DNA from 4 places in the Cohnella candida genome. Region 1 is predicted to be linked to each of the others. Evidence: riboswitches for the same ligand, from Rfam matches in the RefSeq annotation. Region 1 holds a riboswitch; each other region holds the start of a gene.
The links. A riboswitch is a leader RNA that binds a small molecule or an ion and turns the genes downstream of it on or off. The one in region 1 is predicted to bind cyclic di-GMP.
Positions count from the first base shown of each region.

Region 1 (5,174 bases):
CTGCCGACGTAAGGCTGGGATTGATAGTAACCGAACAAAGATCGCCAGCTGTCGCCTCCGAAGCCAAGCCAAGGCGAATCCAGGAACATGCGCCAACCGTCCCGGTAGAAGAGCAGGCGCGAAGCGGCGGTGCCGAACTCTCCGCCGGACAGGCGGCTGCCGTTCCCCATGCTCCCCATCCACGCATAAGCAGCCGCACCTAATGCCAACGCCAAAACCGTCACACCCGCCCACAGAATAACTGTCGGCCAGCCTTCCCCTTTTCCCCGCCGTGAAGTCCACAGCCACAAGCCATACAGAGCGCCGGCTCCGGCAACGAGTACACCTGCCGTCAACCAGCCCCAAGAGCCGCCGGCGGCGACGGCGCGAAGCGCACCGCCCGCGGCCGCGCAGCCGCCAAGCAGCGTCCAACACGCGACGAGCAGCAGTTTTCCCCTCTCCCTGCGCCCGTCCGCGAAAACCAGCGCCAGCACGAATCCGGCCAGCAGAGCGGCAATCGCTCCCCTGGATTCGGTTAACGCGATCGCCCCCGCATAGGGAATGGCGGACAAGCTCGCCGCGATCGCCCTCAGCTTGCCGGCCCCCGCCCATCCCTGCCATTGCCGCAGCAAGAAGAAAGCCAAAACCGCGGCGTACGCGTTAGAATACTGCAGGAATCCGGCCAGACGAACGCCGGTCGCGGACAATTCGGGGTCGTCGAATCGGAGCACGATCTCGGGAAAAGACAGCCATCCGAACCAACCCAGCCAGCCTCCGACGAGCAGGAACAAACCTATTGCCTGAATGGCCGCTTCTCCCCATCCCCGATGACCGGGCTTCTTCCCCCACAAGGACAACAAAGTCAGCCAGCCGGCAAACGCCGTCCACCGAAGCATCGAATCTACCGTTCCGGAGTAGGAAGCGGGACCCATCAGCAGGGTGATGCCGTAACAAGCAGCCACGCCCAGCGGAAACAAAGCCGCGGCAGGCAAGGATTCCTTACGGCCCCACACAACCCATGGCAATCCCGCCAGCACGGCGGCGAATACGAGGAGCTCGGCCGAATACGCGTCATCGTCGTAAAACAGCCCAAATCGCCAGGCCGACCACCCGAGCAATCCCGCCAACACCGCCGCAGCGGCGAAATGACCGAACTTTCTCACGATCCTGAATCCTCCGAATCTACGCATGCCGTAAACACGAAAAACGACAGGTCCAGTATGAAGGACCTGCCGGAATTGAGCAATATGGACGACCTTAACCGATCAAGCTTTTTTGAAAACGGCGGTATGCTTCTTGTTCTCGTTCTCTTTGCGGGTGCGGACGTTCCGCTCCACCTGCTGGCGAAGGATCAACGCGCGCAGGGGACGCAGCATATCGGGCTCCAGCAGCTTCATTTTCGCGCCGCACATCAAGCCTTCTTCCTGGCGATCCCTTCTCACGATTTCCAGCTCGCAATTGAACTCGAAGCCGAGACCGACGGTCGCTTTCATTGTGGCTTCCTTCGTAAACGCCGGCAGGTCCGGCGCCTCGAATGCGATGCCGGATACGCTGATATTCCGCAGGGTCACTTCGACCGGATTGCCTTCCTTATCCAAAACGTCGACGAGCTGCACGCTGCCGCTGACTTCAACGCGGGGATGCTCGCGCTTCTCCTCGAATTTCTTATGCACCTCGGGAGGCTGGATGAGCGCGATCGCGCCTTCGTATTTCGCGAAAATGGTAGACGGAAACGTCTGGATGCCCGCCGGCGTGTAAATCGTCAGTTTGACTTTCTCGCCCAGCTCGAATGATTCGAACTCGCTGAGCTCCACCTCGAACAACTCGCCTTCGACGTGCGTCATCAGGCCGGTCGTTACGAAATTTTGCGATTCCACCACCGTCCGGCAATGCAGCAGGACATTCAGCGGAAGCAGATCCCCGTTCGCGCTCGCCAGGCCGGCCTGCGAGCTCCAACCGTTTCTCATGCCAGCGACCACCTTTCCCTATCTCACTTTGTCTATGTAAAATAAAAAGGCGGCTCCCGATCGGAAGCAGCCTGTTCGCCAAAATCCCTATGTACGGTGTACGGGACGATTCGGCAGCCAGGCTGTCGTAGTTCGACGAGCGAACGTTAGACCCTGTAGCTTTGCGTCCTTGCCTTTCGGCAAGTTTGCCAATTATCGACGTCTCAAGTCTGTCATATTGATTCTATATTACCACATGCATGTCTATTTGCGTAAGACTTTTTTCCCGGTTTCTTTATGCTTTCAGCCGCTGCTGGACAACTTCCTTGCGACGGTGCTTGTCGGCATACATGCCTCGGTCGGCCGCTTGCACGAGCTCGTCGAGCACCCTTCCGTCATCCGGGTAGACCGCCGTTCCGACCGATACCGACAAAGGCCGGTTCCATTGCGCCGAAATGCCTGCGATCTGCTCCGAGATCGCCCGGTTCAGCGCCTCGAGCGCCGAACGGTCGCCGTACGGGCATAGAAGCAGGAATTCGTCGCCGCCCCAACGTCCCACGATCTCGCCGTGACGGGATGCGTTCATCAGTCCGCACGCGAGTTTGCGGAGCAATTCGTCGCCCTTCGCGTGTCCGAGCGTGTCGTTGACGGCCTTGAAATCGTTCACGTCGACGAGCAGCACCGACATCCGCTTGCGTCTGCGGTCCGCCTGCGCGACGAGCCTCGGGTAACCGGTCTGCAGGAACCGGCGCGTACAGGCGCCGGTCAGCGTGTCGCGCTCCGCCCAACCTCTCAGCTTGTCGTATTGGACGCCGAAAAAACAACCGAGAGGCACCGTGATCGCAAGGAAAGCAAGCCCGATCCACGCCGCGGTAACCGCCTGATCCGGGCCGCTTCCCCAAGCGAGATGCACGGCCGTAACGGCCGCGCTGAACGCGATCGACAACCCGATCCCCAGCGATAGTCCCAAACGTCTCATCCCGACACCTCCGACACGACGAACTGAACTTCGTTAATGGGCCAGTACGACCCGGTTTCTTCCACCGTTTTTCGCTTTATACAGCGCGGAGTCCGCGCGGGCAAACACTTCCCGCAAATATTCCTTGGGATCTTCGAAGCGGATATCGTCTCCGTCCTCCGTCACGATGCCCATGCTGATGGTGATCTTGACGTTCTCGGAGCCGGCCGCCACTTCGTTATGGTTAATGGCGTACATGATCCGTTCCGCCAGCAGCTCCGCCTGCTCCCGTCCCGTATGCGGCAGGTAAATCGTGAATTCCTCGCCTCCGTACCGGGCGAGAATATCGGTTCTCCGGAGCTTGTCCCGCACGATTTCGGCGGTGCTCTTGATGACTTCGTCCCCGACCAGATGGCCGTGGCGGTCGTTGATCTGCTTGAAATGGTCGATATCGAACAGAAACACGGAGAACGGAATCCGGTAACGCATGTTCAGCAGCACTTCGTGCTCCAGCTGCTGCATGAGGTACCGCCGGTTGTAACAGCCGGTCAGGCCGTCGGTAATGGCCATCTGCTCGAGCTTCTGGTTGACCCGGAACAGCTCTTCCTGGATCGTGACCAGCTCGAGGTTCCTTTCGTGCAGCGCTTCGTTCTTCCGGTTCATCTCGTCGACCAGCTTGCGCAGCTCCGTGACGTCGTGAAACGTGATCACGCGCCCGATCAGCGATTTGCGGTCGTCCAGCACCGGGGAAATCTGGATGGTCACGTGGCGGGTCATGTTGTCGGCGAGCGTAATTTCGGTTTGCATGCGCTCTTGAGGATTATTTCGGTATTTATACAGAAATTCATTAACTTCTCCCTGCGTGTGCAGCGGAGACAGGAATTTCTCCATCTCGAACACGTCGCCCTTGGCCGTATGGACGAACGGAGCGGCGCCCCGGTTCACTTCCAGCACTTTGCCGTTTTCGTCCACGACGATGATCCCCATGGTCATGTGCGAGAAGATATCCCGCTGGGCCATGCTGAGGATGTCGAACATGCCGTACCGGTAGATGGCGACGACGAAGCAGCAATCCGACAGCAGGATGCCGAGGGACATCATCCCCGGAATGACCGGCAGCCAGGGAGCCAGCAGCACGTTGATCAGCAGGTCCAGCACGCTGAAACCGGTCAATACGAAAATGCCGATGACGGCGATCGCGAGCTGCTTGCGCTGATTCAGCGAATGGACGGATTTCAATGCGTGGAACATGATCAGAAGCGCGATGATGAAATAGAGGAACTCCACGACCACGAGCAGCCAGAAAAACGGGCCGTACTCGTGATGGAGATAGGAGCCGTCTTGCGGCGTCATGAAGATGTTCCCCGGGTTCCATAGGACGCCCGCCGCGCAGAGCAGAGAAGGCAGCAGATACAGCAGTGTTTTGGATGCGGTCAAAAGCGCCGCTCGGCCGGTCAGGAAGAAAACGAAAACGAGCCAGCCCGGACCCAGCAGCGACAGCGCGGTAAAGGCGAGCTTAATATAGGCTTCCTGAAAATGGAGATACCCCGTCGTGTTGACCATGAATTGGCCGAACGGCCAAAGCATCATCACGAAATGAAAAGCCAAATACACCTTGTGCGTTTGCGTGATCCGGTTGAACGCAAGCACGCAAACGAACAAGATGAGCAGGGAGACAAAGAGGAGCATATCGGGCCAGAAAAGTGCCAAGGCGGTCACCTTTTCATTGGAAAGGTCTCTTATTCAAAATTCCGGTTAGACAAGCTTCCCTCCATTTTAACATATGCCATCTTTTTCCGACAATCGGGTTTCCCTAATTTTTTCCTAAACTGTGCTCGCTCGAAACACCTATCGCCCCGCGACCGGCAAGTCTTTCGGCCACTCCCTCTCCATATAAGGAGAAACCGAGAGAAAATCGCGGAAAGCCTCGTATTCCCGCCGGGCATCGTCCGCATCCCCCTGCTTTCCTTTTACCGCGCGGATCAGCAGGTTTTTGGGCGTATGCTCCAGATCGATGAATTCGAGCATCTGCGTTTTGTAGCCGGCCGTCTCCAGCAGGTTCGCCCGGATGGCGTCCGTCACCAGCGCGGCGAAACGCTCTTTCAGGATTCCGTGTTTCAGCAGGGGCTTCAGCACGGGCTGGGAGATTTGCCGGAACAGCTCGTGCTGGCAGCAAGGAACGGACAAAATGACCGAGGCGCCCCAAGAGACGGCCTTCAAGAGCGCGGCATCCGTCGCCGTATCGCACGCATGGAGCGTCACGACCATGTCTACGGATGATGATCCCTCGT
Region 1 covers NZ_CP033433.1:182,373-187,546, reverse strand. The annotation lists gene EAV92_RS00775 (O-antigen ligase family protein) at 1-1,142, opposite strand, end outside; gene EAV92_RS00770 (PilZ domain-containing protein) at 1,245-1,946, opposite strand; cyclic di-GMP riboswitch class I at 2,056-2,146, opposite strand; gene EAV92_RS00765 (GGDEF domain-containing protein) at 2,221-2,904, opposite strand; gene EAV92_RS00760 (histidine kinase N-terminal 7TM domain-containing diguanylate cyclase) at 2,938-4,593, opposite strand; gene EAV92_RS00755 (class I SAM-dependent methyltransferase) at 4,732-5,174, opposite strand, start outside.

Region 2 (5,174 bases), 710 kb from region 1:
TTCCGTCCGATTTCGGCGACTGGCTCATGGCTTGCTCCCTCCGTCCTCCTGAACCACGCGGCTGTGCAGCATCAAGCTGACCGGCCCCTTCTCGTCGGAGTTGATGACGGTCACCCCGTCCTCCGGCTTCACTTCGAGCGTCACGGTCGCGTATTCCACATACTCGGTCGTCGCGTCTGCCTGAACCATTCGGCGGCCGATCGCGAGTACTCGAACGTTTTCGAGAAGGATGGAGGATTGGACCTTCTTGGTGTCCGGATCCGTCTCCGTGAAGACGAGATCGACATAGTCCTCAGGCTCGATCAAGTTGGAAACCGACTGCACGAGGTTGACGCCGAGCGACACCGCCCGGTAACCATCCCGGACTTTTTTGGAGACGAATTGCGCCTCCGCCTGCTGGTCCTTGATATGGTTGGCGAGAATGACTTCCCCCGCCGCCAGGTCGCTGGCCGCCACCTTGCCTTCCGCAAGCGCCAAATCCTTGATCGTCGAGGCGTGCACCCCGTTGGCCGGAATTTGGATCGTCTGGAGCATGGCCCCGGTGATTTTCGTGTTTTCCTTGATTTCCTGCTTCGCCGCCACGACGCTGACGAACGTCTCGTTCACGGCCGCGGCCGCGTCGTATTTCTTCATGTAATTAAAGAACAGGACCGTCGTCACGATGCCCATCACGAGAGCGGCCATCAGTATGATTTTGGATCTCATCGGTTGTCACCCATCCCGCGGAAGTATGTATCGCCCTGTTATTCGATCAGCCGGATCGCGAACGCGCCTTTGTCCACCGCTCCAGTCTCGGTAAATCCCGTGCCCGTTCTTTCGATGAATTGACCGGTAATCGAGGTGTCCTTCGAGGACATCGGCTCCATGATGTAAAAATAGGCGAACCCAGTCACTTTAATTTGCTTCAGTTGGTTGGAGGATTGGTTATACGGCCGGTAAACCGGGATCAGGATGACCCGCGGGGAATCCCGGTGGGTATAGTCTCCCGGCGGATAGGGGTCGGAATCGATGCGCAACTGCACGCCCTCGCGCGTTTTGCCGGCGATGTTGCCTGTCTGCGTATCGATGATGTCGCCCAGCTTAATCTCGCTTTGGTACCCGTACTTCAAGTTATTTTCGTAAGTCGAGGCGCCCGGCCCTCCAAGGGCCAAAATGCCGAAATAGCCGGCTTCCACGCCGGAGCTGTCCACTTTGAGCTTGTATGTCTTGCCGAATTCGAGCGGGATCGATTCGTCGATGCCGAGCGGCGCGACGCCTTCCGCGGCTCCCATCGGAAGAATTTGCGCGGCCGCTTTCACTTCGACCGTCGCCGTTTCTTTGCCGAGCAGCTTGCTGAAACTTAAGGGGACTTGCTTTCGAAGGGTGATGCGGACGGTCGATTTCATCTGCACGTCCGTTCCCGTCAAGCTGGACGACTCCCCGTGCCGCTGCAGAATATCGCCGATGACCGCCCGCACGTTCGCTTCCTGCCCGGTGAGTTCTTGCGCCCCTGACAGTACGGCGGCGTTCGCCGTTTTCTGAAGGTGGCTCTTGGCCGCATACATCGTGCCCCCGTCAATGACAAGACCCGTGGCCGTCAGCAGGAGCAGGAACGACAGCCCGACCAGCACCGCCGTGCTGCCTCGCTCGTCCCTCAGTCTGTTCAACGCGGATCGTAACATGGTTCTCCTCCTATTCCACCCGAATCGTGGAGTCCGCCGAAAGAACCGGGGCCGGGATGATTTCCGTGAGGAGCGGCGTAATGAGCGGCAGCGAGTACGTCAGGGTGACCTTTACATCCTGGCCCGACTTGCGGGTTGATTCCTGCGGCGTAATGGTCACTTTCAACGTAGAGGAGCTGCCCACCCTGACGTGGTTCTTCGCGTAGGCCGCGATGTCCGCGTCGCCTTTCCCCAGTCCGCCGAGCCGCACCGTCTCCTGCGCCGTCATGTTCAAACTGACGTACGCGAACAGCAGCCGTCCGAGATCGACGATTCCGCAAATCAAGAGCAGCAGCAGCGGAAGCATCAGGGCGAATTCCACGAGCGACTGTCCCTTCTGTTCCTTGATCATGCCGCCCCCCATCCTTTCAGCGCCAGGCAGAGGACCGCACCGCCCGCGATGGCGACTCCGTACGGGTAAGTGATGGATCCGGCGGTCCCGTCACCGCCTCTCATAACCGGGAACACCTTCATCCGAAGGCAAAAACAAACGAAACCCAGATACTGCATGCGCGCGCGCAGTCCTTCGTGTAACAACCAAACCCCGATCGCGATCACGGCGCCAATCAGCGCCATGTAGACGGCGGATTCGAGCACGAAGGCCATTCCCTTCAACATTCCGACCAGCGCCAGCATTTTAACGTCGCCCGCGCCCATTCCGCCCATGAGATAGGGGATTAGCAAAATGCCCAGGCCGACGAGGAAGCCGAGCAAGCCTTCAGCCAAACCGCTCCAGCCCCGCTGGCAAGCGTGAATGAGCAGCGCGGCGGCAAGCGATGGGAAAATGACGGCGTTGTAAATTTTCCGGTTTTTCAAGTCGGTCGCCACGCAGATCGCGGCAGCCGACAGCAATACGGCATTCGTCCACACGTCCGGTCCTCCTCGGAAAATGTCGTTCCGGCGGATAAAAGAAGGCCATACGCGAAGTCACGTATGGCCTTCCGACCGCTTATCGGATCCGTTACGGCGCCGGGGACGGGGTCGTTCCCATACGCGTCACGCCGTTGTTGACCGTGGTTTCCGCGTTGTTGAACAGCGCGATGATATGGTCACGCAGCAGAATCAGAGCGGCGACGACCGCCACCGCGATCAGGCCGAGCACGAGACCGTATTCCGTCATGCCTTGTCCTTCCTCTTGCTTCAGCAATCCCATCAGTTTTTTCATCATTTTGTTTCCTCCTCGTTTAATGGGGTTAAGTAATGGATAAATCGCTAAGTTCTTCGAATATGGCGGTATGTCCCAACTGGACTTCTTCACGGGTCAGCGTACCCGCCGGCAATTCGACGACCGAGCGGGTTTTCCGGAAGGAAATCCCGATGTTGCCCGGCTTAAGGCCATGCTCCATTCCGACGATCTTGCCCTCGGCATCCAGGTGCAGCACGTCCACCGGATATTTCATGAAGAAAGAATGGACCGCCCTGCAGGGCTGAATATGAAGGCCGGATCCTTCCGACAGAGACGGCGTCAGCATCAACCCGCGAAACCTTCGGAAAAACGTGTCCGCTTTTTCGATCCGCAAGCCCAGCTGCCGTCCGGTCTCCCGGATGACCAGCATCATGCGGTTCTCGCACCTCCAATCCCACGAAAAATAACCCGCCTTTTCCCGAAAGGGGGGTTCCCTAAAATAAAGAGAGCTCCCCGGATCTTTCGGCAGCTGGCTGGCGTAACGCGCCTTCATCGCGTCCTTAGCCCCTGTAGCTTTGCGTCGCCCGCTTTCGCGGGGTTTGCCTTTATCGAGACCCGGAGGAGCTTTGAGTTCGGCTCACCGGTTCGATGTGATTTCATCATAGCCCGATACATAATCTTCCTGAAATCCGACGTAAATATCAATTTTCTGAACATTTCGATATGTATAACGACAGGGATTGCCAGCGTATTTGGAGTAGGCCTGTCGTCCTGAAAAAGCGCATTTGGACCTAGTATGATGCTTGCTTGTTGGGTATTGATGCGCAGTTTTCATCCGATAACTTATAGAATTCACAAAATATTGAATTCTAGAAAGTTTATGTTTATCTGTGACTCCAGCCCCCTCCCCACCCGGACTAGGGAACTATCGCATCGTTGCGCCGTGATTGCGCCGAAATAGTCTCCCACAGAGACTATTTTGCTCTCTGCACCATGTTCCCACCGAAATAACGCGCCACAGAGACTATTTTGCTCGCTTCACCATGTTCCCGCTGAAATAACGCGCCACAGAGACTATTTTGCATGCTGCACCATGTTCCCGCTGAAATAGTCTCCCACAGAGACTAATTTGCTCGTCGCATCGTGTTCCCGCTGAAATAAGTAAAATACGTATACTTAAACCCTCTCGCACTCCCAACATCCGCCGAATTAAGTAAATCACATTTACTTAAACCCTCTCGCACTCCCACCATCCACCCACTTAAGTAAACCACGTTTACTTATGTGTTAATCCGGACGCCCACCACTCGCATCAAACGAACAAACGTTCCGCTGTTCTCTTGACACGACCGACTCCAGCGGGTTATAGTGGACGAAAATCAATGAACGCGCACCGGGAAGCACCCGTAAGCCAGGCTCAACAGCCTCGCTTGCGGGTGTTTTTTCGTTTTCCGGGCGCGCGAAAGGAGACCTTCGCTTATGAACGTCAAGCCGCTCATCACGAAAGCCTGGATTTGGTCATCGTTCCTTTTGATTTTGGCGACTGCCTTAGCCGCCCCTCCCGCTTGGGCCGCTTCACCGGATTTCACCGACTCCCAGAAGAAGGAGTACGAACGGACGCTTGCCGCGGCTGACGATACTTGGGGACCCAAACTGAAGCAGCAGCACTTGGATTACGTGGCGTTAAAACAGTCCGCTCTGGAATGGGAGCAGAAGGTTTCCGATCTCCATTACCGCAGCGAAGAGAAGCTGACGACGCTGCGCAAACGCATCCAGCAGATTGACGCGGACAAGCTCGCCAAGCTCAAAGCGGATGCCGAGCAGACGAAGAGCAGGCACCAGAAGCTGTTCGACCTCTACCGCAGCGCCAACCAACAGCTGGCTGCCGCGCGGAAAGTGAAGAACAAGACGCTGACCGCCCTGTTCCAAGCCCAGTCCGATGCCTACAAAATCCCCGTCCAGCTCGCCCGCCAGGAAATCAAAAACAAAGACGCCGCTTACCAGCAAGCCAGAAAGGCGACGTCCGCGAAAATGAAGAAGATCCGCGACGAACTTTCCGCGGTCTCCCCTCTTCAAGTGCAGATCCGAGCTTTGAAGAGCGCACTGAAAGCCCCGAAAGACAGCCAGTCGACGGTTTGGAGAAGCTTCACTCAGTCCCTCTCCAAACGCGACGCCAAACTGTCCGCCGGCTTGCTCGGCTCCGTGAATACCGCCACGCGGCAAATCGTCGAGCAGCATCGGAAAATGTACGAGCTGGAGGGACGGATTGCGGAAGTGATCCGGAAAGCGGAGGGCATGCTGGTTTAAAAGCACTGCCAGGCCACCCTCCACCACATCAATAAAAAACG
Region 2 covers NZ_CP033433.1:4,764,525-4,769,698, reverse strand. The annotation lists gene EAV92_RS22080 (CpaE/TadZ family protein) at 1-28, opposite strand, end outside; gene cpaB (Flp pilus assembly protein CpaB) at 25-705, opposite strand; gene EAV92_RS22070 (pilus assembly protein TadG-related protein) at 744-1,661, opposite strand; gene EAV92_RS22065 (TadE/TadG family type IV pilus assembly protein) at 1,672-2,052, opposite strand; gene EAV92_RS22060 (A24 family peptidase) at 2,049-2,570, opposite strand; gene EAV92_RS22055 (Flp family type IVb pilin) at 2,662-2,868, opposite strand; gene EAV92_RS22050 (DUF192 domain-containing protein) at 2,894-3,259, opposite strand; cyclic di-GMP riboswitch class I at 3,348-3,440, opposite strand; gene EAV92_RS22045 (hypothetical protein) at 4,306-5,133, shown strand.
Region 2: it holds a riboswitch for cyclic di-GMP, as region 1 does, so the genes downstream of both, EAV92_RS22050 (DUF192 domain-containing protein) here and EAV92_RS00770 (PilZ domain-containing protein) in region 1, are expected to answer to the same signal.

Region 3 (5,174 bases), 2.0 Mb from region 1:
ATATCAGGCCGCCGGACAAGGAGCAAGGACCTTACGTCCAGCTCGACGTGACCGATCGCCGTGCTTTTTACGATACGGCCAAGCGATACGGAGCCGATTCGATCCTCCATCTGGCGGCACTGTTGTCCGCGAGAGCGGAGAGGGATCCGCTGCTGGCTTGGGAGATCAACATGGGCGGTCTCTTAAACGCGCTGGAGACGGCCCGCGAACTGAACGCCCAATTGTTCACGCCCAGCTCCATCGGCGTATTCGGGCCGGACGCTCCCAAGGATCGGACGCCGCAGGTGACGGTCCAACGGCCCGTTACGATGTACGGAGTGAACAAGGTCGCGGGTGAACTGCTCTGCCAGTATTATTTTCTAAAGTACGGCGTGGATACCCGCGGCCTCCGGTTTCCCGGGCTCATCTCCCACACGGCGCCTCCCGGAGGGGGAACGACCGATTATGCCGTGGACATCTATTTCGCGGCCGCTAGGCATGGGGGATACGAGTCCTATATCGCCGCCGGCACTTTCATGGATTTTATGTACATGCCCGATGCGGTGGAAGCCGTCATTCAGCTTATGGAAGCGGATCCATCGGGGTTGGTTCACCGCAATGCGTATAACGTAACCGCGATGAGTGCGGATCCGGAGATGCTGGCCGCGGAAATCCGCAAGCATATCCCGGACTTTCGGCTGCATTACCGCGTGGATCCGCTTAAGCAGAGAATCGCCGAGAGCTGGCCGGATTCGCTGGATACGACGGCGGCGGAAAACGAGTGGGGCTTCCGTCCCCGCTTCACGCTGGAAAAGATGACGGAGGAAATGCTGGCTTTTGCGGGGGGACGCAACCCGCCGGAAGACGGTCCGCGCGGGAACTCGCCGTAATGCGCGGAACCGCACCTTTATTTTTTGCGCGGTCGCGCCATTACTTTTTCGGTTACAAACGGCCTATTGTCTCTTATCATAAGAAGTAATCCAAGCCAAGGCACCCAGCCCGCATGACAGTCATCTCAGAACCGGGTCCTTGGCTTGGTCTTTTTTTGTTGAGTCAGGAAAGCCAGGGAGTTTCGTCTTTCTTCTTGCGCTCCGTTTTATGCTTCTTGATCAGCTTCGGCAAATGCTTGATCCCCCGGATCATCTTCCCCTGGCACATGGGACACGCCGGCGCATCGGAAGCCGCCAGCTCGTCGCGGACCCATACTTTGCATTCCGGGTTCACGCATCTCCATATCGGCACGGGCGCCGTATCGGGCTTCGGCGTTTCGGAATCCACGTGTGACCACCTCCACCGAAGTAAATTTCCCCGAGCGTCGGGTTCCTAAACGGCGCAGCACGAATCGAAAATTGTAAAAACGAAGCGGACTTTGATACACTGGAGTCAGCTTTTTTTCAGTTGAGGATCGATGCGGGGGAGTGCGGGGAATGAGAAAATTATGGATCGCGGCGGGAGCGGTCGTCCTGTTCGGTTTTGCGGCCGGTTGCGGAGCATCGGACGGCCAGCCTGCGGCGCAGACCGCCGCCTCTTCCCAGACAGCGGTTTCGACGCCGGCGGTTTCCGTACCTTCGGCTCCTTCCGCAACGGCGTCTGAGCAGACGTCCCGATCGAAGCCGCCCTCTCCCTCGCGATTGGAAAAGGTGAAATTCCACAGCAAAGCGTTAAACGCGGACAAGCGTCTGCAGATTTACTTACCGCCGGGCTACGACGCCAGCCGCCGTTATCCCGTTCTCTATTTGCTTCACGGATATTTCGGAACCGAGTCCGCCTGGATGCCGGAGATGCAGACGGATAAAGCGGCCGACCGTTTGATAGAGGACGGCAGCATCGAGCCGCTGATCATCGTCGCTCCGGAAATGGACAACAGCTACGGTCTCAATTCTTCCGACGCCTATCGGCTGGAGACTCCGAAGGATCCGGTGCATTCCCGTTACTATGGGCGCTACGAAGATTATATGGTACATGACGTCATCGGCTACGTGGATTCGCATTACAGCACCGAAGCCAGTAAGAAAAGCCGTTATATCGGCGGCTATTCCATGGGCGGGTTCGCGAGCTTGCATATCGCTTTCCGGCATCCCGATCTCTTCTCCAAAGTCGGCGGCCACAGCCCGGCGCTGTGGACGGATTGGTCGAGCGTGCCGCGGATGAAATCGTGGCTGTATCCGACCGCGGCGGAACGGAAGCGCAGAGATCCGGTCCAGCTCGCCCGCACGGCGGATCTCTCCGGGATGTCCGTCTATCTCGACTGCGGGGATAAAGACGACTACAAACTGTACGTCGGCACGTCCCAGCTGTACGACGCATTGCAAGCCCGCGGAATTCCGTCGGAGTACCACTTGGGCAGCGGCAACCACAGCCGGACGTATTGGAAAAGCCATATCGAGGATTACCTGCGCTTCTATGCCGGAATCCCATCGTAAGGAGAAGGGCAGGAGATCCGCGTGCTGACGGAAATGGATAAACGCACCTTCGACGCCCTGGATGACGATACGCTGGTGACGGCATGCGTGCGTACGGTCATCGCGGCGTACAAGGAATCGGGAACGCCGGGAGAGAACTTCCATGCGGGTCTCTTCGAGCGGCTCACCCCAGGCCAGCAAGCCCTGTTCTGGTTCCGGGTCTATTACGATCACGTAATCGTGTCCGCCGACGACTTCCGCTGGTGGACCTGCTATTTTCTCCCGCAGGCGCGCATCTGGGCGAATATCCGGCATTCCCTTCGGTTTTTCGGCGACGAAGCTCTCGTCCTCTTGCTGGAAGAGCTGGAAAGATCGCTGAGGAAGAGGGCGGCCGGTCAAGAGGAAGAAAACGGGGAGAACGATCTCGATCCGGGCGAGCTGTATTCGGACCCGGCATTACAGCCTATTTTCTCGCATGCTTTCGAGCGGTTCCGGGAGCTGGCACCCGATGTATCTCGTCGGATTGCCGGATTCATCCGGACGAAGCCCGTACATTTTGTTCGATTCGTACGCGGGTAGCGTTTCATTCATCAAGCGGACGGGTAATAATGAACGCCGGAACGATACGTGATTCACGAACCACGATACGCGAACCATCCGAAGCGAAAAGGCAAACTTGCTGAAAAGCGAGGACGCAAAACCTCGGGCCTAAGGAAACGATGGAGTTTCTAAGGCGGCCGGGTTACCGAAAGAGGTGGGCTTTGCCATGTCCATTCCTTTCGGGATGGACTTTTTTTGCGCTTCGGAGCGGTGAGACAAGGGGAAATTCCAATGGAATACGGTTATGAAGGAATCACGACGGAATACCATCTCCTTCGAGACGCAGTGCAATGCTTTTTCCAGACGCTAAGGGAAATCATACCTGCCAATACGTTTTTCGTCGCTGCAACCCAGGAGAGCGCCTACGTGCTGATCAGCGTTTACAATGCATCCGAAACCCTCGTCAAAGAAGGGGACACGCTTGCCCTTCCGGTTACGGGAAAACTCGGCGCTTGCAGCTTCCTGGGCATTCCGATCGTCCTTCGGGACGGCAGGACATTCGGCCAGTTTTGCGCCTTGGACCGGAAGCACGCTTTCACCCGAGAGGATGCGAGATTGCTTGAGAGAATGGCCGAATTGGTCAGCCGCTTGATCGAGGTGGAGGAAAACGCGATTTTCGACGATTTGACGGGCGTGTACCGCAGGAAGTACATGGAGGGTTTGTTCTACCACTTACCGACGAATGCGAAGAAAGCGATCGTTTTTCTGGATCTGGACGATTTCAAAAGCATCAACGATACCTACGGCCACGAGATCGGGGACGAGGTGCTGCGAAAAATCGGCGCCATCCTGAAGGAAATCGCCGTCGTCCATCAATCGGCAGCCTGCCGATATGCAGGAGACGAATTCGTCATCCTCCTTCCGGACGCCGGAGAAGAAACGGTGCTTGAGGCGGTGGACCATCTCATGGACCGCTTGTCGCGCCCGCTGCCGATCGGGGAGATGGCTTTGACGGTCTCGGCTTCCGTCGGAATCTGCCTCGAGGCTAGGACTTTGCAGGAATACATCCAAAGAGCCGATTCCGCGATGTACCAGATCAAACGGGAGAATAAGCACGGCGTGCGCATATACGCCGGTTGAAACGGCTCGGCGCCGCTTCCATGGGGAAGCGGCGCTTTTTTTTATAGTCTTTTAAGACTAGCCTCATTGTCACATCTTGTCGGTCCATATACAATGAGAGAGACAAGATATGGAAGCGGGGTTTGCCCTTGAAGCGCATTCTCATCACCGACGATTCTCCCATCATGCGCAGAAACCTGAATGCGATTCTCTCGAAGGCGGGCTATGAAATCGCAGCGGAAGCGGCCAATGGGGAAGAAGCCGTTCACGCCTACCGTAAACACCGTCCCGACCTCGTGACGATGGACATTACGATGCCTGTCATGGATGGACTCGAGACCGTCAAAAGGCTGATGAAGGAAGATCCGGATGCCCGGATTATCGTCATCAGCGCATTCGACCAGAGAAACATGCTGTTCCAAGCAATGGAGAACGGCGCGAAAACTTATTTGATCAAACCGATCACGGCAGACAAGCTGCTGGCGGCCGTTCGCCAGCAGCTTGAACCGTTATCCCGGGAGGATGGCGGCGCCGGCGGTACAACCGGGTCGAAGGGCGAGCGCCGAGTTGACGGGGAGAATACCTCGTCGACCGCATCCGCGAATGAACCCAGTTTCGCGGTGGACAACCGCGGAGGCCAATTCGCCATCCGGCTCATCGATCCGCTTCGGCCGGGTCCCTATACGGAGCTGCAGACCGCCGTTCAAGGCCTGTTGTTCGTGAAGCCGATCAACATCGTCTTTCAATTCGGCGATGCCGGGAGCTGCCATCCCGAACTGGCTTCCGCGTTGGAGACGCTCATCGGTACGATCCGCGGAGCGGGAGGCAGCGTCGCCGTCAGCGCGACACGCGAAACGCTGGCCGCATCCTTGCGCGGCCTCTTGTCCGTTCCCATCGGGACGGAAGGCCGTCAAGCATGAAAGACATGGCCAAGGAGAAATTAGGCAGCCTCAAGAGGCAGTTAACGCTTGAGGCAGGCCTCATGATCGGTTTGCCGGTATTTATGCTCGGTGCCTTCGCTCTATTCGGCGCCGCGGGGAGTCGGGAGAATGGGGGATGGGGAGCGTTCCTGTTCGCGTTATCGCTCGGCGGAACCGTCCTCTTCGTCCTTACGGTTCGGCGACGCTTGCAAGT
Region 3 covers NZ_CP033433.1:2,199,469-2,204,642, reverse strand. The annotation lists gene EAV92_RS10470 (NAD-dependent epimerase/dehydratase family protein) at 1-869, shown strand, start outside; gene EAV92_RS10465 (cold-inducible protein YdjO-related protein) at 1,033-1,257, opposite strand; gene EAV92_RS10460 (alpha/beta hydrolase) at 1,407-2,402, shown strand; gene EAV92_RS10455 (hypothetical protein) at 2,424-2,960, shown strand; cyclic di-GMP riboswitch class I at 3,041-3,131, shown strand; gene EAV92_RS10450 (sensor domain-containing diguanylate cyclase) at 3,213-4,061, shown strand; gene EAV92_RS10445 (response regulator) at 4,190-4,960, shown strand; gene EAV92_RS10440 (adenylate/guanylate cyclase domain-containing protein) at 4,957-5,174, shown strand, end outside.
Region 3: it holds a riboswitch for cyclic di-GMP, as region 1 does, so the genes downstream of both, EAV92_RS10450 (sensor domain-containing diguanylate cyclase) here and EAV92_RS00770 (PilZ domain-containing protein) in region 1, are expected to answer to the same signal.

Region 4 (5,174 bases), 380 kb from region 1:
GGATGATCAATTTGCCCCACAGGACAGGATCGTTGTTCGCCGTAATGACGTTCGCCATCACGATCGCCAGCAGATACAGCAGAACCAGCACCGTTTTCAACATTCGTTCTTCTCCTCCTTAACGGTTGTCGACTTTCTCGGGATACATATCGTGATTCATCAAACGATGGAAAGCCATCTCTTCGTACTTCGTGCCCGGGCGCCCCCAATTGCAATAAGGATCGATCGAAATGCCGCCTCTAGGGGTGAATTTTCCCCATACCTCGATGTAGCGCGGCTCCATCAGTTTGATGAGGTCGTTCATGATGATGTTCATGCAATCCTCGTGGAAATCCCCGTGGTTGCGAAAGCTGAACAGGTAGAGCTTCAGGGACTTGCTCTCCACCATTTTCACGTCCGGAATGTAGGAGATGTAGATCGTCGCGAAGTCGGGCTGGCCCGTGATCGGGCACAGGCTCGTAAACTCGGGACAATTGAATTTCACGAAGTAATCCCGGCCCGTATGCTTGTTGTCGAACGACTCGAGCACTTCCGGCGCATAGTTGAACGGGTATTTCGTGCCTTGATTGCCAAGCAGCGTGATATCCTGCAATTCTTCCTTGCCGCGTCCTGCATGGGACATAAAAAAATCTCCTCCTTGTCTCCCTCGGCTCATAGGTACGGCAGCCGGGACCGGGAACAAGAACGAGATTCGCATCCGAAGGAACTCCAAAAAAACAGCGATCGTCTATCTGCCGAATCTCTGCGCACAAAGCGAAGAGCGAGCCGGCTGAAGCGGTCGCTTGCTATAGTTTTTTATAGAGGGAGTTCGCGAACCTCTCCCGGATCGCCGAGGCGAAACCGGATTTTCTTGTTCAGTTGTCATCCGATAGGATAGCACAGATCCGGGCCGTTGACTAGACTGGGACGCTGGTCCCATTATTTGTATGGACTTCCATGCCAAAATACCTTATAATCTGACCTGACCACGAGAAAGGCAAACTTATCGAAAGATAAGGACGCAAAGCTACGGGCCTACCGGGCGAAAGCCCCATGGCGGCCGAGTTGCCGAAGCATAGGGAGACCCCTACTTCTTTGTCCCGACAAAACATCCTATCTTCTTGAGCGAAGGTTGGATGTTTTTTTATACCCGGATACGCGGCAAAAGGTAAGCGTTTTCTCGCTGCTCCAAGGCTTTGTGGGCTGTCTGACGGCACAACACCCCAAGGAGGCTGCCATGCGGTACGACGAATATTCCCATCTGGGCGGCAAACGCGTTCTTCATCACGTCATGGACAACAAAGGGCTGCTGCTCATTCCAGAGGGCACGGTTTTAACGGAGCACCATATCGAGCTGATGGCCAACTTCAAGGTCGACGTTTTCGACGTCATCGTCCAGGAAGTCGAAACGGGTCCCGCCAATCAGGCGGAAGTGAGGGAGCTGGTCAACAAAACGGCTGCCCGGCTGCAGGACATCGATCATTTCGTGCAAGCCAACGGAACGGTTCCGGTGCTCGAACTCGAGGAGAAAGTGCTCCCGGTCATCATGGAGGCCGCCCGTAAACGCAACCTGTTCCAACTCTTCGCGGATCTCAAGTCGATGGCGGATTACCGCTACAAGCAGAGCATCGGCGTCGTCGTCATGTCCGCCATGCTGGGCAAATGGCTGCACCTCGACCAGAAGGAGCTTTCCTTGCTCAATTCGGCGGCCAGCCTCTACGATATCGGCTCGGTCAAACTCCCCTCCTATTTGCTCAAGAAACCGGAGAGGCTGCTCCCCAGCGAGCGGGAGATCATGAAAGAGCACGCTATGCTGGGATACGAGCTTCTTCTGGAGTCAGGAGTGGACCCCCGCATCGCCCGGGTCGCCCTGCAGCATCATGAGCGGGAAGACGGCAGCGGTTACCCTCAAGGGATTAAAGGGAGCGAGATCGACCCCTTAAGCAAAATCATCGCCCTGGCCGACGTGTACGTAGCGATGACTTCGGCGCGCCCCTACAGGGAGGCGTATGCTTTCTACGAAGTCATCCACGAGATCCACAAGCAAATCATCCAAGGCCGCTTCGATTCGGCGATCGGCCTGACCTTCCTGAACGGGCTGATGGCCGCGCAGATCGGCAGCGAAGTCATTCTCTCCGATGAACGGAAAGGCCGGATCTTGCTCATCAATCCGAACTATCCGACGAGCCCCCTCGTCTCGCTCGACGACGAGTTCATCGACCTGAGCAAAGACGGTTCCGTCAAAATCAAGGAAATCGTAGGTTAGATGACAACCGGCCTTATAGACGGAAAGCTCCTCCTTCGCCTGTTGGCAAGGGAGGAGCTTTTTTAAATTAGCGGCTCAGTCCAGCTCGTGGTCGCCCAGTCCGAGCGGCAGCGGAGCCGGCTTCTCGCAGGTGCTTTGCATGATGTAATGCTTGCCTTGCGCCGATGCATCGTGGAAGCCGTGCATCGCCTCGAGCACGTGGTTAGCCATCGCGCCGTTCGCGCGGTGCTTGCGGCCGGTCAGGATGGCTTTGGCCATGTCCGCCGCGCCGACGCCGCGGGCGTTCTCCGCTTTGCCGTGGGTGAGCGGAATCTGCGACCACTCGCGGGATCCCGCGCGCCAGACGGACACAGGGCCGCCGAACGTGTTCGGATCCGGCACCAGCAGCGTGCCTTGGCTGCCGTACACTTCGATGCGCGGAAGCGTGGAGCCGCCCGCGATGTCGAAGCTGGTGAGCAGCGTGCCCACCGGACCGGAAGCGAAGTCGAGTACGCCCGCGATGTGCGTCGGCGTTTCAACCTTCACGACTTGCCCGAATTTCGGCTGGCTCGTGATCGTCCGCTCCGCATGGGAGATCCGCGCAGAGCCGGTGACGCGGGTGATGGGGCCGAGCATGGCGACCATCGCCGTCAAATAGTACGGTCCCATGTCGAACATAGGGCCGCCGCCGATTTGGTAGAAGAACTCCGGAGCCGGGTGCCAGCTTTCCGGGCCGCTGCTGGTCATGAAGGCCGTGGCGCCGATCGGCGTGCCGATCCAGCCGTCTTCGATCAGCTTGATGCTCGTCTGTATGCCGCCGCCGAGGAACGTGTCCGGCGCGCAGCCGACGCGAAGTCCCTTGCGCTCGGCAAGCTCCAGCAGCTGTTTGCCTTCCTCGCGGGTAACGGAGAGCGGCTTCTCGACGTAAACGTGTTTGCCCGCTTCAAGGGCTTTCATGCAGACCGAGGCATGCGCCTGCGGAATCGTCAGGTTGATGACCATTTGGACTTCCGGATCTGCCAGCAGCTCGTCTACCGAGCATCCGCGCACGCCGTGCTCGGCCGCTTTCGCTTTCGCGCGTTCGACGTCGATGTCCGCGCAGGCGACGACTTCCATCGACTCGAATCGTTTGCCGTTCTGAAAATAAATGCCGCTGATGTTGCCCGTTCCGATAATGCCGACTTTCAGTTTCTCCATAAGGTTCCCGTCTCCTTCATTGATCCCCGATCAGGATTGTTTGCCTTGCGCGGCCCAGAGAAATCCCCGCCGCATGAGTTCCAGCACCGGCGGCATTTCCACGATGTTCGCCTGATGGCCGAGCGAGTTGTAATACACCCGGCCGACTCCCCAGCGTTTCGTCCAAACCACCGGCATGTCGACCGCTTTGTTGAGTGAATGCGGCCCCGGCACGACCGGAAAGCGCGTCGTCGCGAGCACTTCGACCGCAGGGTCGACGTGCATGTAATATTGCTCGCTCCGCACGGTGAAATCCTCGAGTCCCTCCACTAATGGGCTGGAGCTGTTCGATACGTTGACCGTGTACTCCACGCCGTCATTGCCGGGATGAGCAACCCATTGGCCGCCTGTCATGAACTGCCAGTCCACGTTCTCGCGGAACGCGTCGCACATGCCGCCGTGGCAGCCCGCCAATCCCACGCCGGACTGCACCGCTTGGGACACGTTGTCCACGAGCTTCTGATCGATTTTATCCATCGTCCATACCGGAATGATGAGATCGAGGCCCTTCAGCTTCTCCCCGTCGGCGAAAGCCTGCAGGGTGTCCGATACTTCGACTTCGAATCCTTCCTTCTCGAGCAGTTCCTGGAAAATGCCCGCAACCTCTCTCGGTTGATGGCCGTCCCAACCGCCCCATACGATAAGCGCTTTTTTCAAAACGAATCCTCCTTCGTTGTCCCGCACGACTTCCGGACCACGAGCCTGGGCTCGAGCACGTCGCAAATCGGTTCCTGTTCACCTTCCGCGGCATCTAGAATGCGATCCAACACCCGCTCCGCCGCGAGCTTGCCCATGTCGTAAAACGGCACGTGAACCGTCGTCAGCGGCGGCTCGCTGAACCGGGCGGCATCGGAATCGTCGTAAGCGACGATCGCGAGATCCTCGGGCAGCGAACACCCGCGGTCGCGAAGGCCCTTCATGAGGCCGATCGCCATCCGGTCGTTGGACACGAACAAGGCGTCCAGCCGGTCCAAGTCCGCGTAGATTTTCTCCGCCGCGGCGTTGCCGCTCGTCCAACTGTAGTTCCCCGCATACAGCAGGGAATCGTCCGGCTCGATGCCCGCCTCCGCCAGCGCCTTGCGGTATCCGGTCAACCGGTCCGCGCTGTTGGAATACTGGGGCGAGCCGTTCAGGAATCCGATTCGCCTGTAGCCCTTGCCGAGCAGGTGCTTCACCGCGCGGTAAGCGCCCTCCACGTGGTCCGCGGCGACCGTGCCGATGCGGATATCTGCGAAGTGCTGGTCCATGACGCAGCAAGGCAATCCTTCCGCCGCGGCCTCGCGGATTCCCGCCATCTCGGACGGGAGGGAGCTGGCTCCGAGCACGATCGCGCCATCGACCCGCAGCGTTCGGAACAACGAAACGTAGTCGTAGACTTCCGCCGGATTCCGGAACAGCAGCAGCAAGCCGTAGCCGCGCTCATGAACCGCTCCCCCGATTCCGCTCAAGAGCTCGGAGAAGTAGTACGTCGAAAACAAGTGGACCTTGGGCACGTGCGGCATGACGACGCCGAGGTTTCCGCTTCTTCCCCTCGCGAAGCTCGACGCGACGGCGTTCAGGTGGTACCCGAGGCGTTCGGCCGCCTCGAGGACACGTTTGCGGGTCGATTCCTTCATCGGCCCGACGCCGTTCAGGACGCGCGATACCGTCGCCTCCGAAACGCCGGCGAGCTCGGCCACCTCTTTGCGTGTAGTCATCGGATCGTTCCGCTCTT
Region 4 covers NZ_CP033433.1:5,096,078-5,101,251, reverse strand. The annotation lists gene EAV92_RS23580 (VUT family protein) at 1-103, opposite strand, end outside; gene queF (preQ(1) synthase) at 119-622, opposite strand; PreQ1 riboswitch class I at 782-825, opposite strand; cyclic di-GMP riboswitch class I at 966-1,052, shown strand; gene EAV92_RS23570 (HD-GYP domain-containing protein) at 1,217-2,245, shown strand; gene EAV92_RS23565 (Gfo/Idh/MocA family protein) at 2,321-3,421, opposite strand; gene EAV92_RS23560 (ThuA domain-containing protein) at 3,452-4,117, opposite strand; gene EAV92_RS23555 (LacI family DNA-binding transcriptional regulator) at 4,114-5,157, opposite strand.
Region 4: it holds a riboswitch for cyclic di-GMP, as region 1 does, so the genes downstream of both, EAV92_RS23570 (HD-GYP domain-containing protein) here and EAV92_RS00770 (PilZ domain-containing protein) in region 1, are expected to answer to the same signal.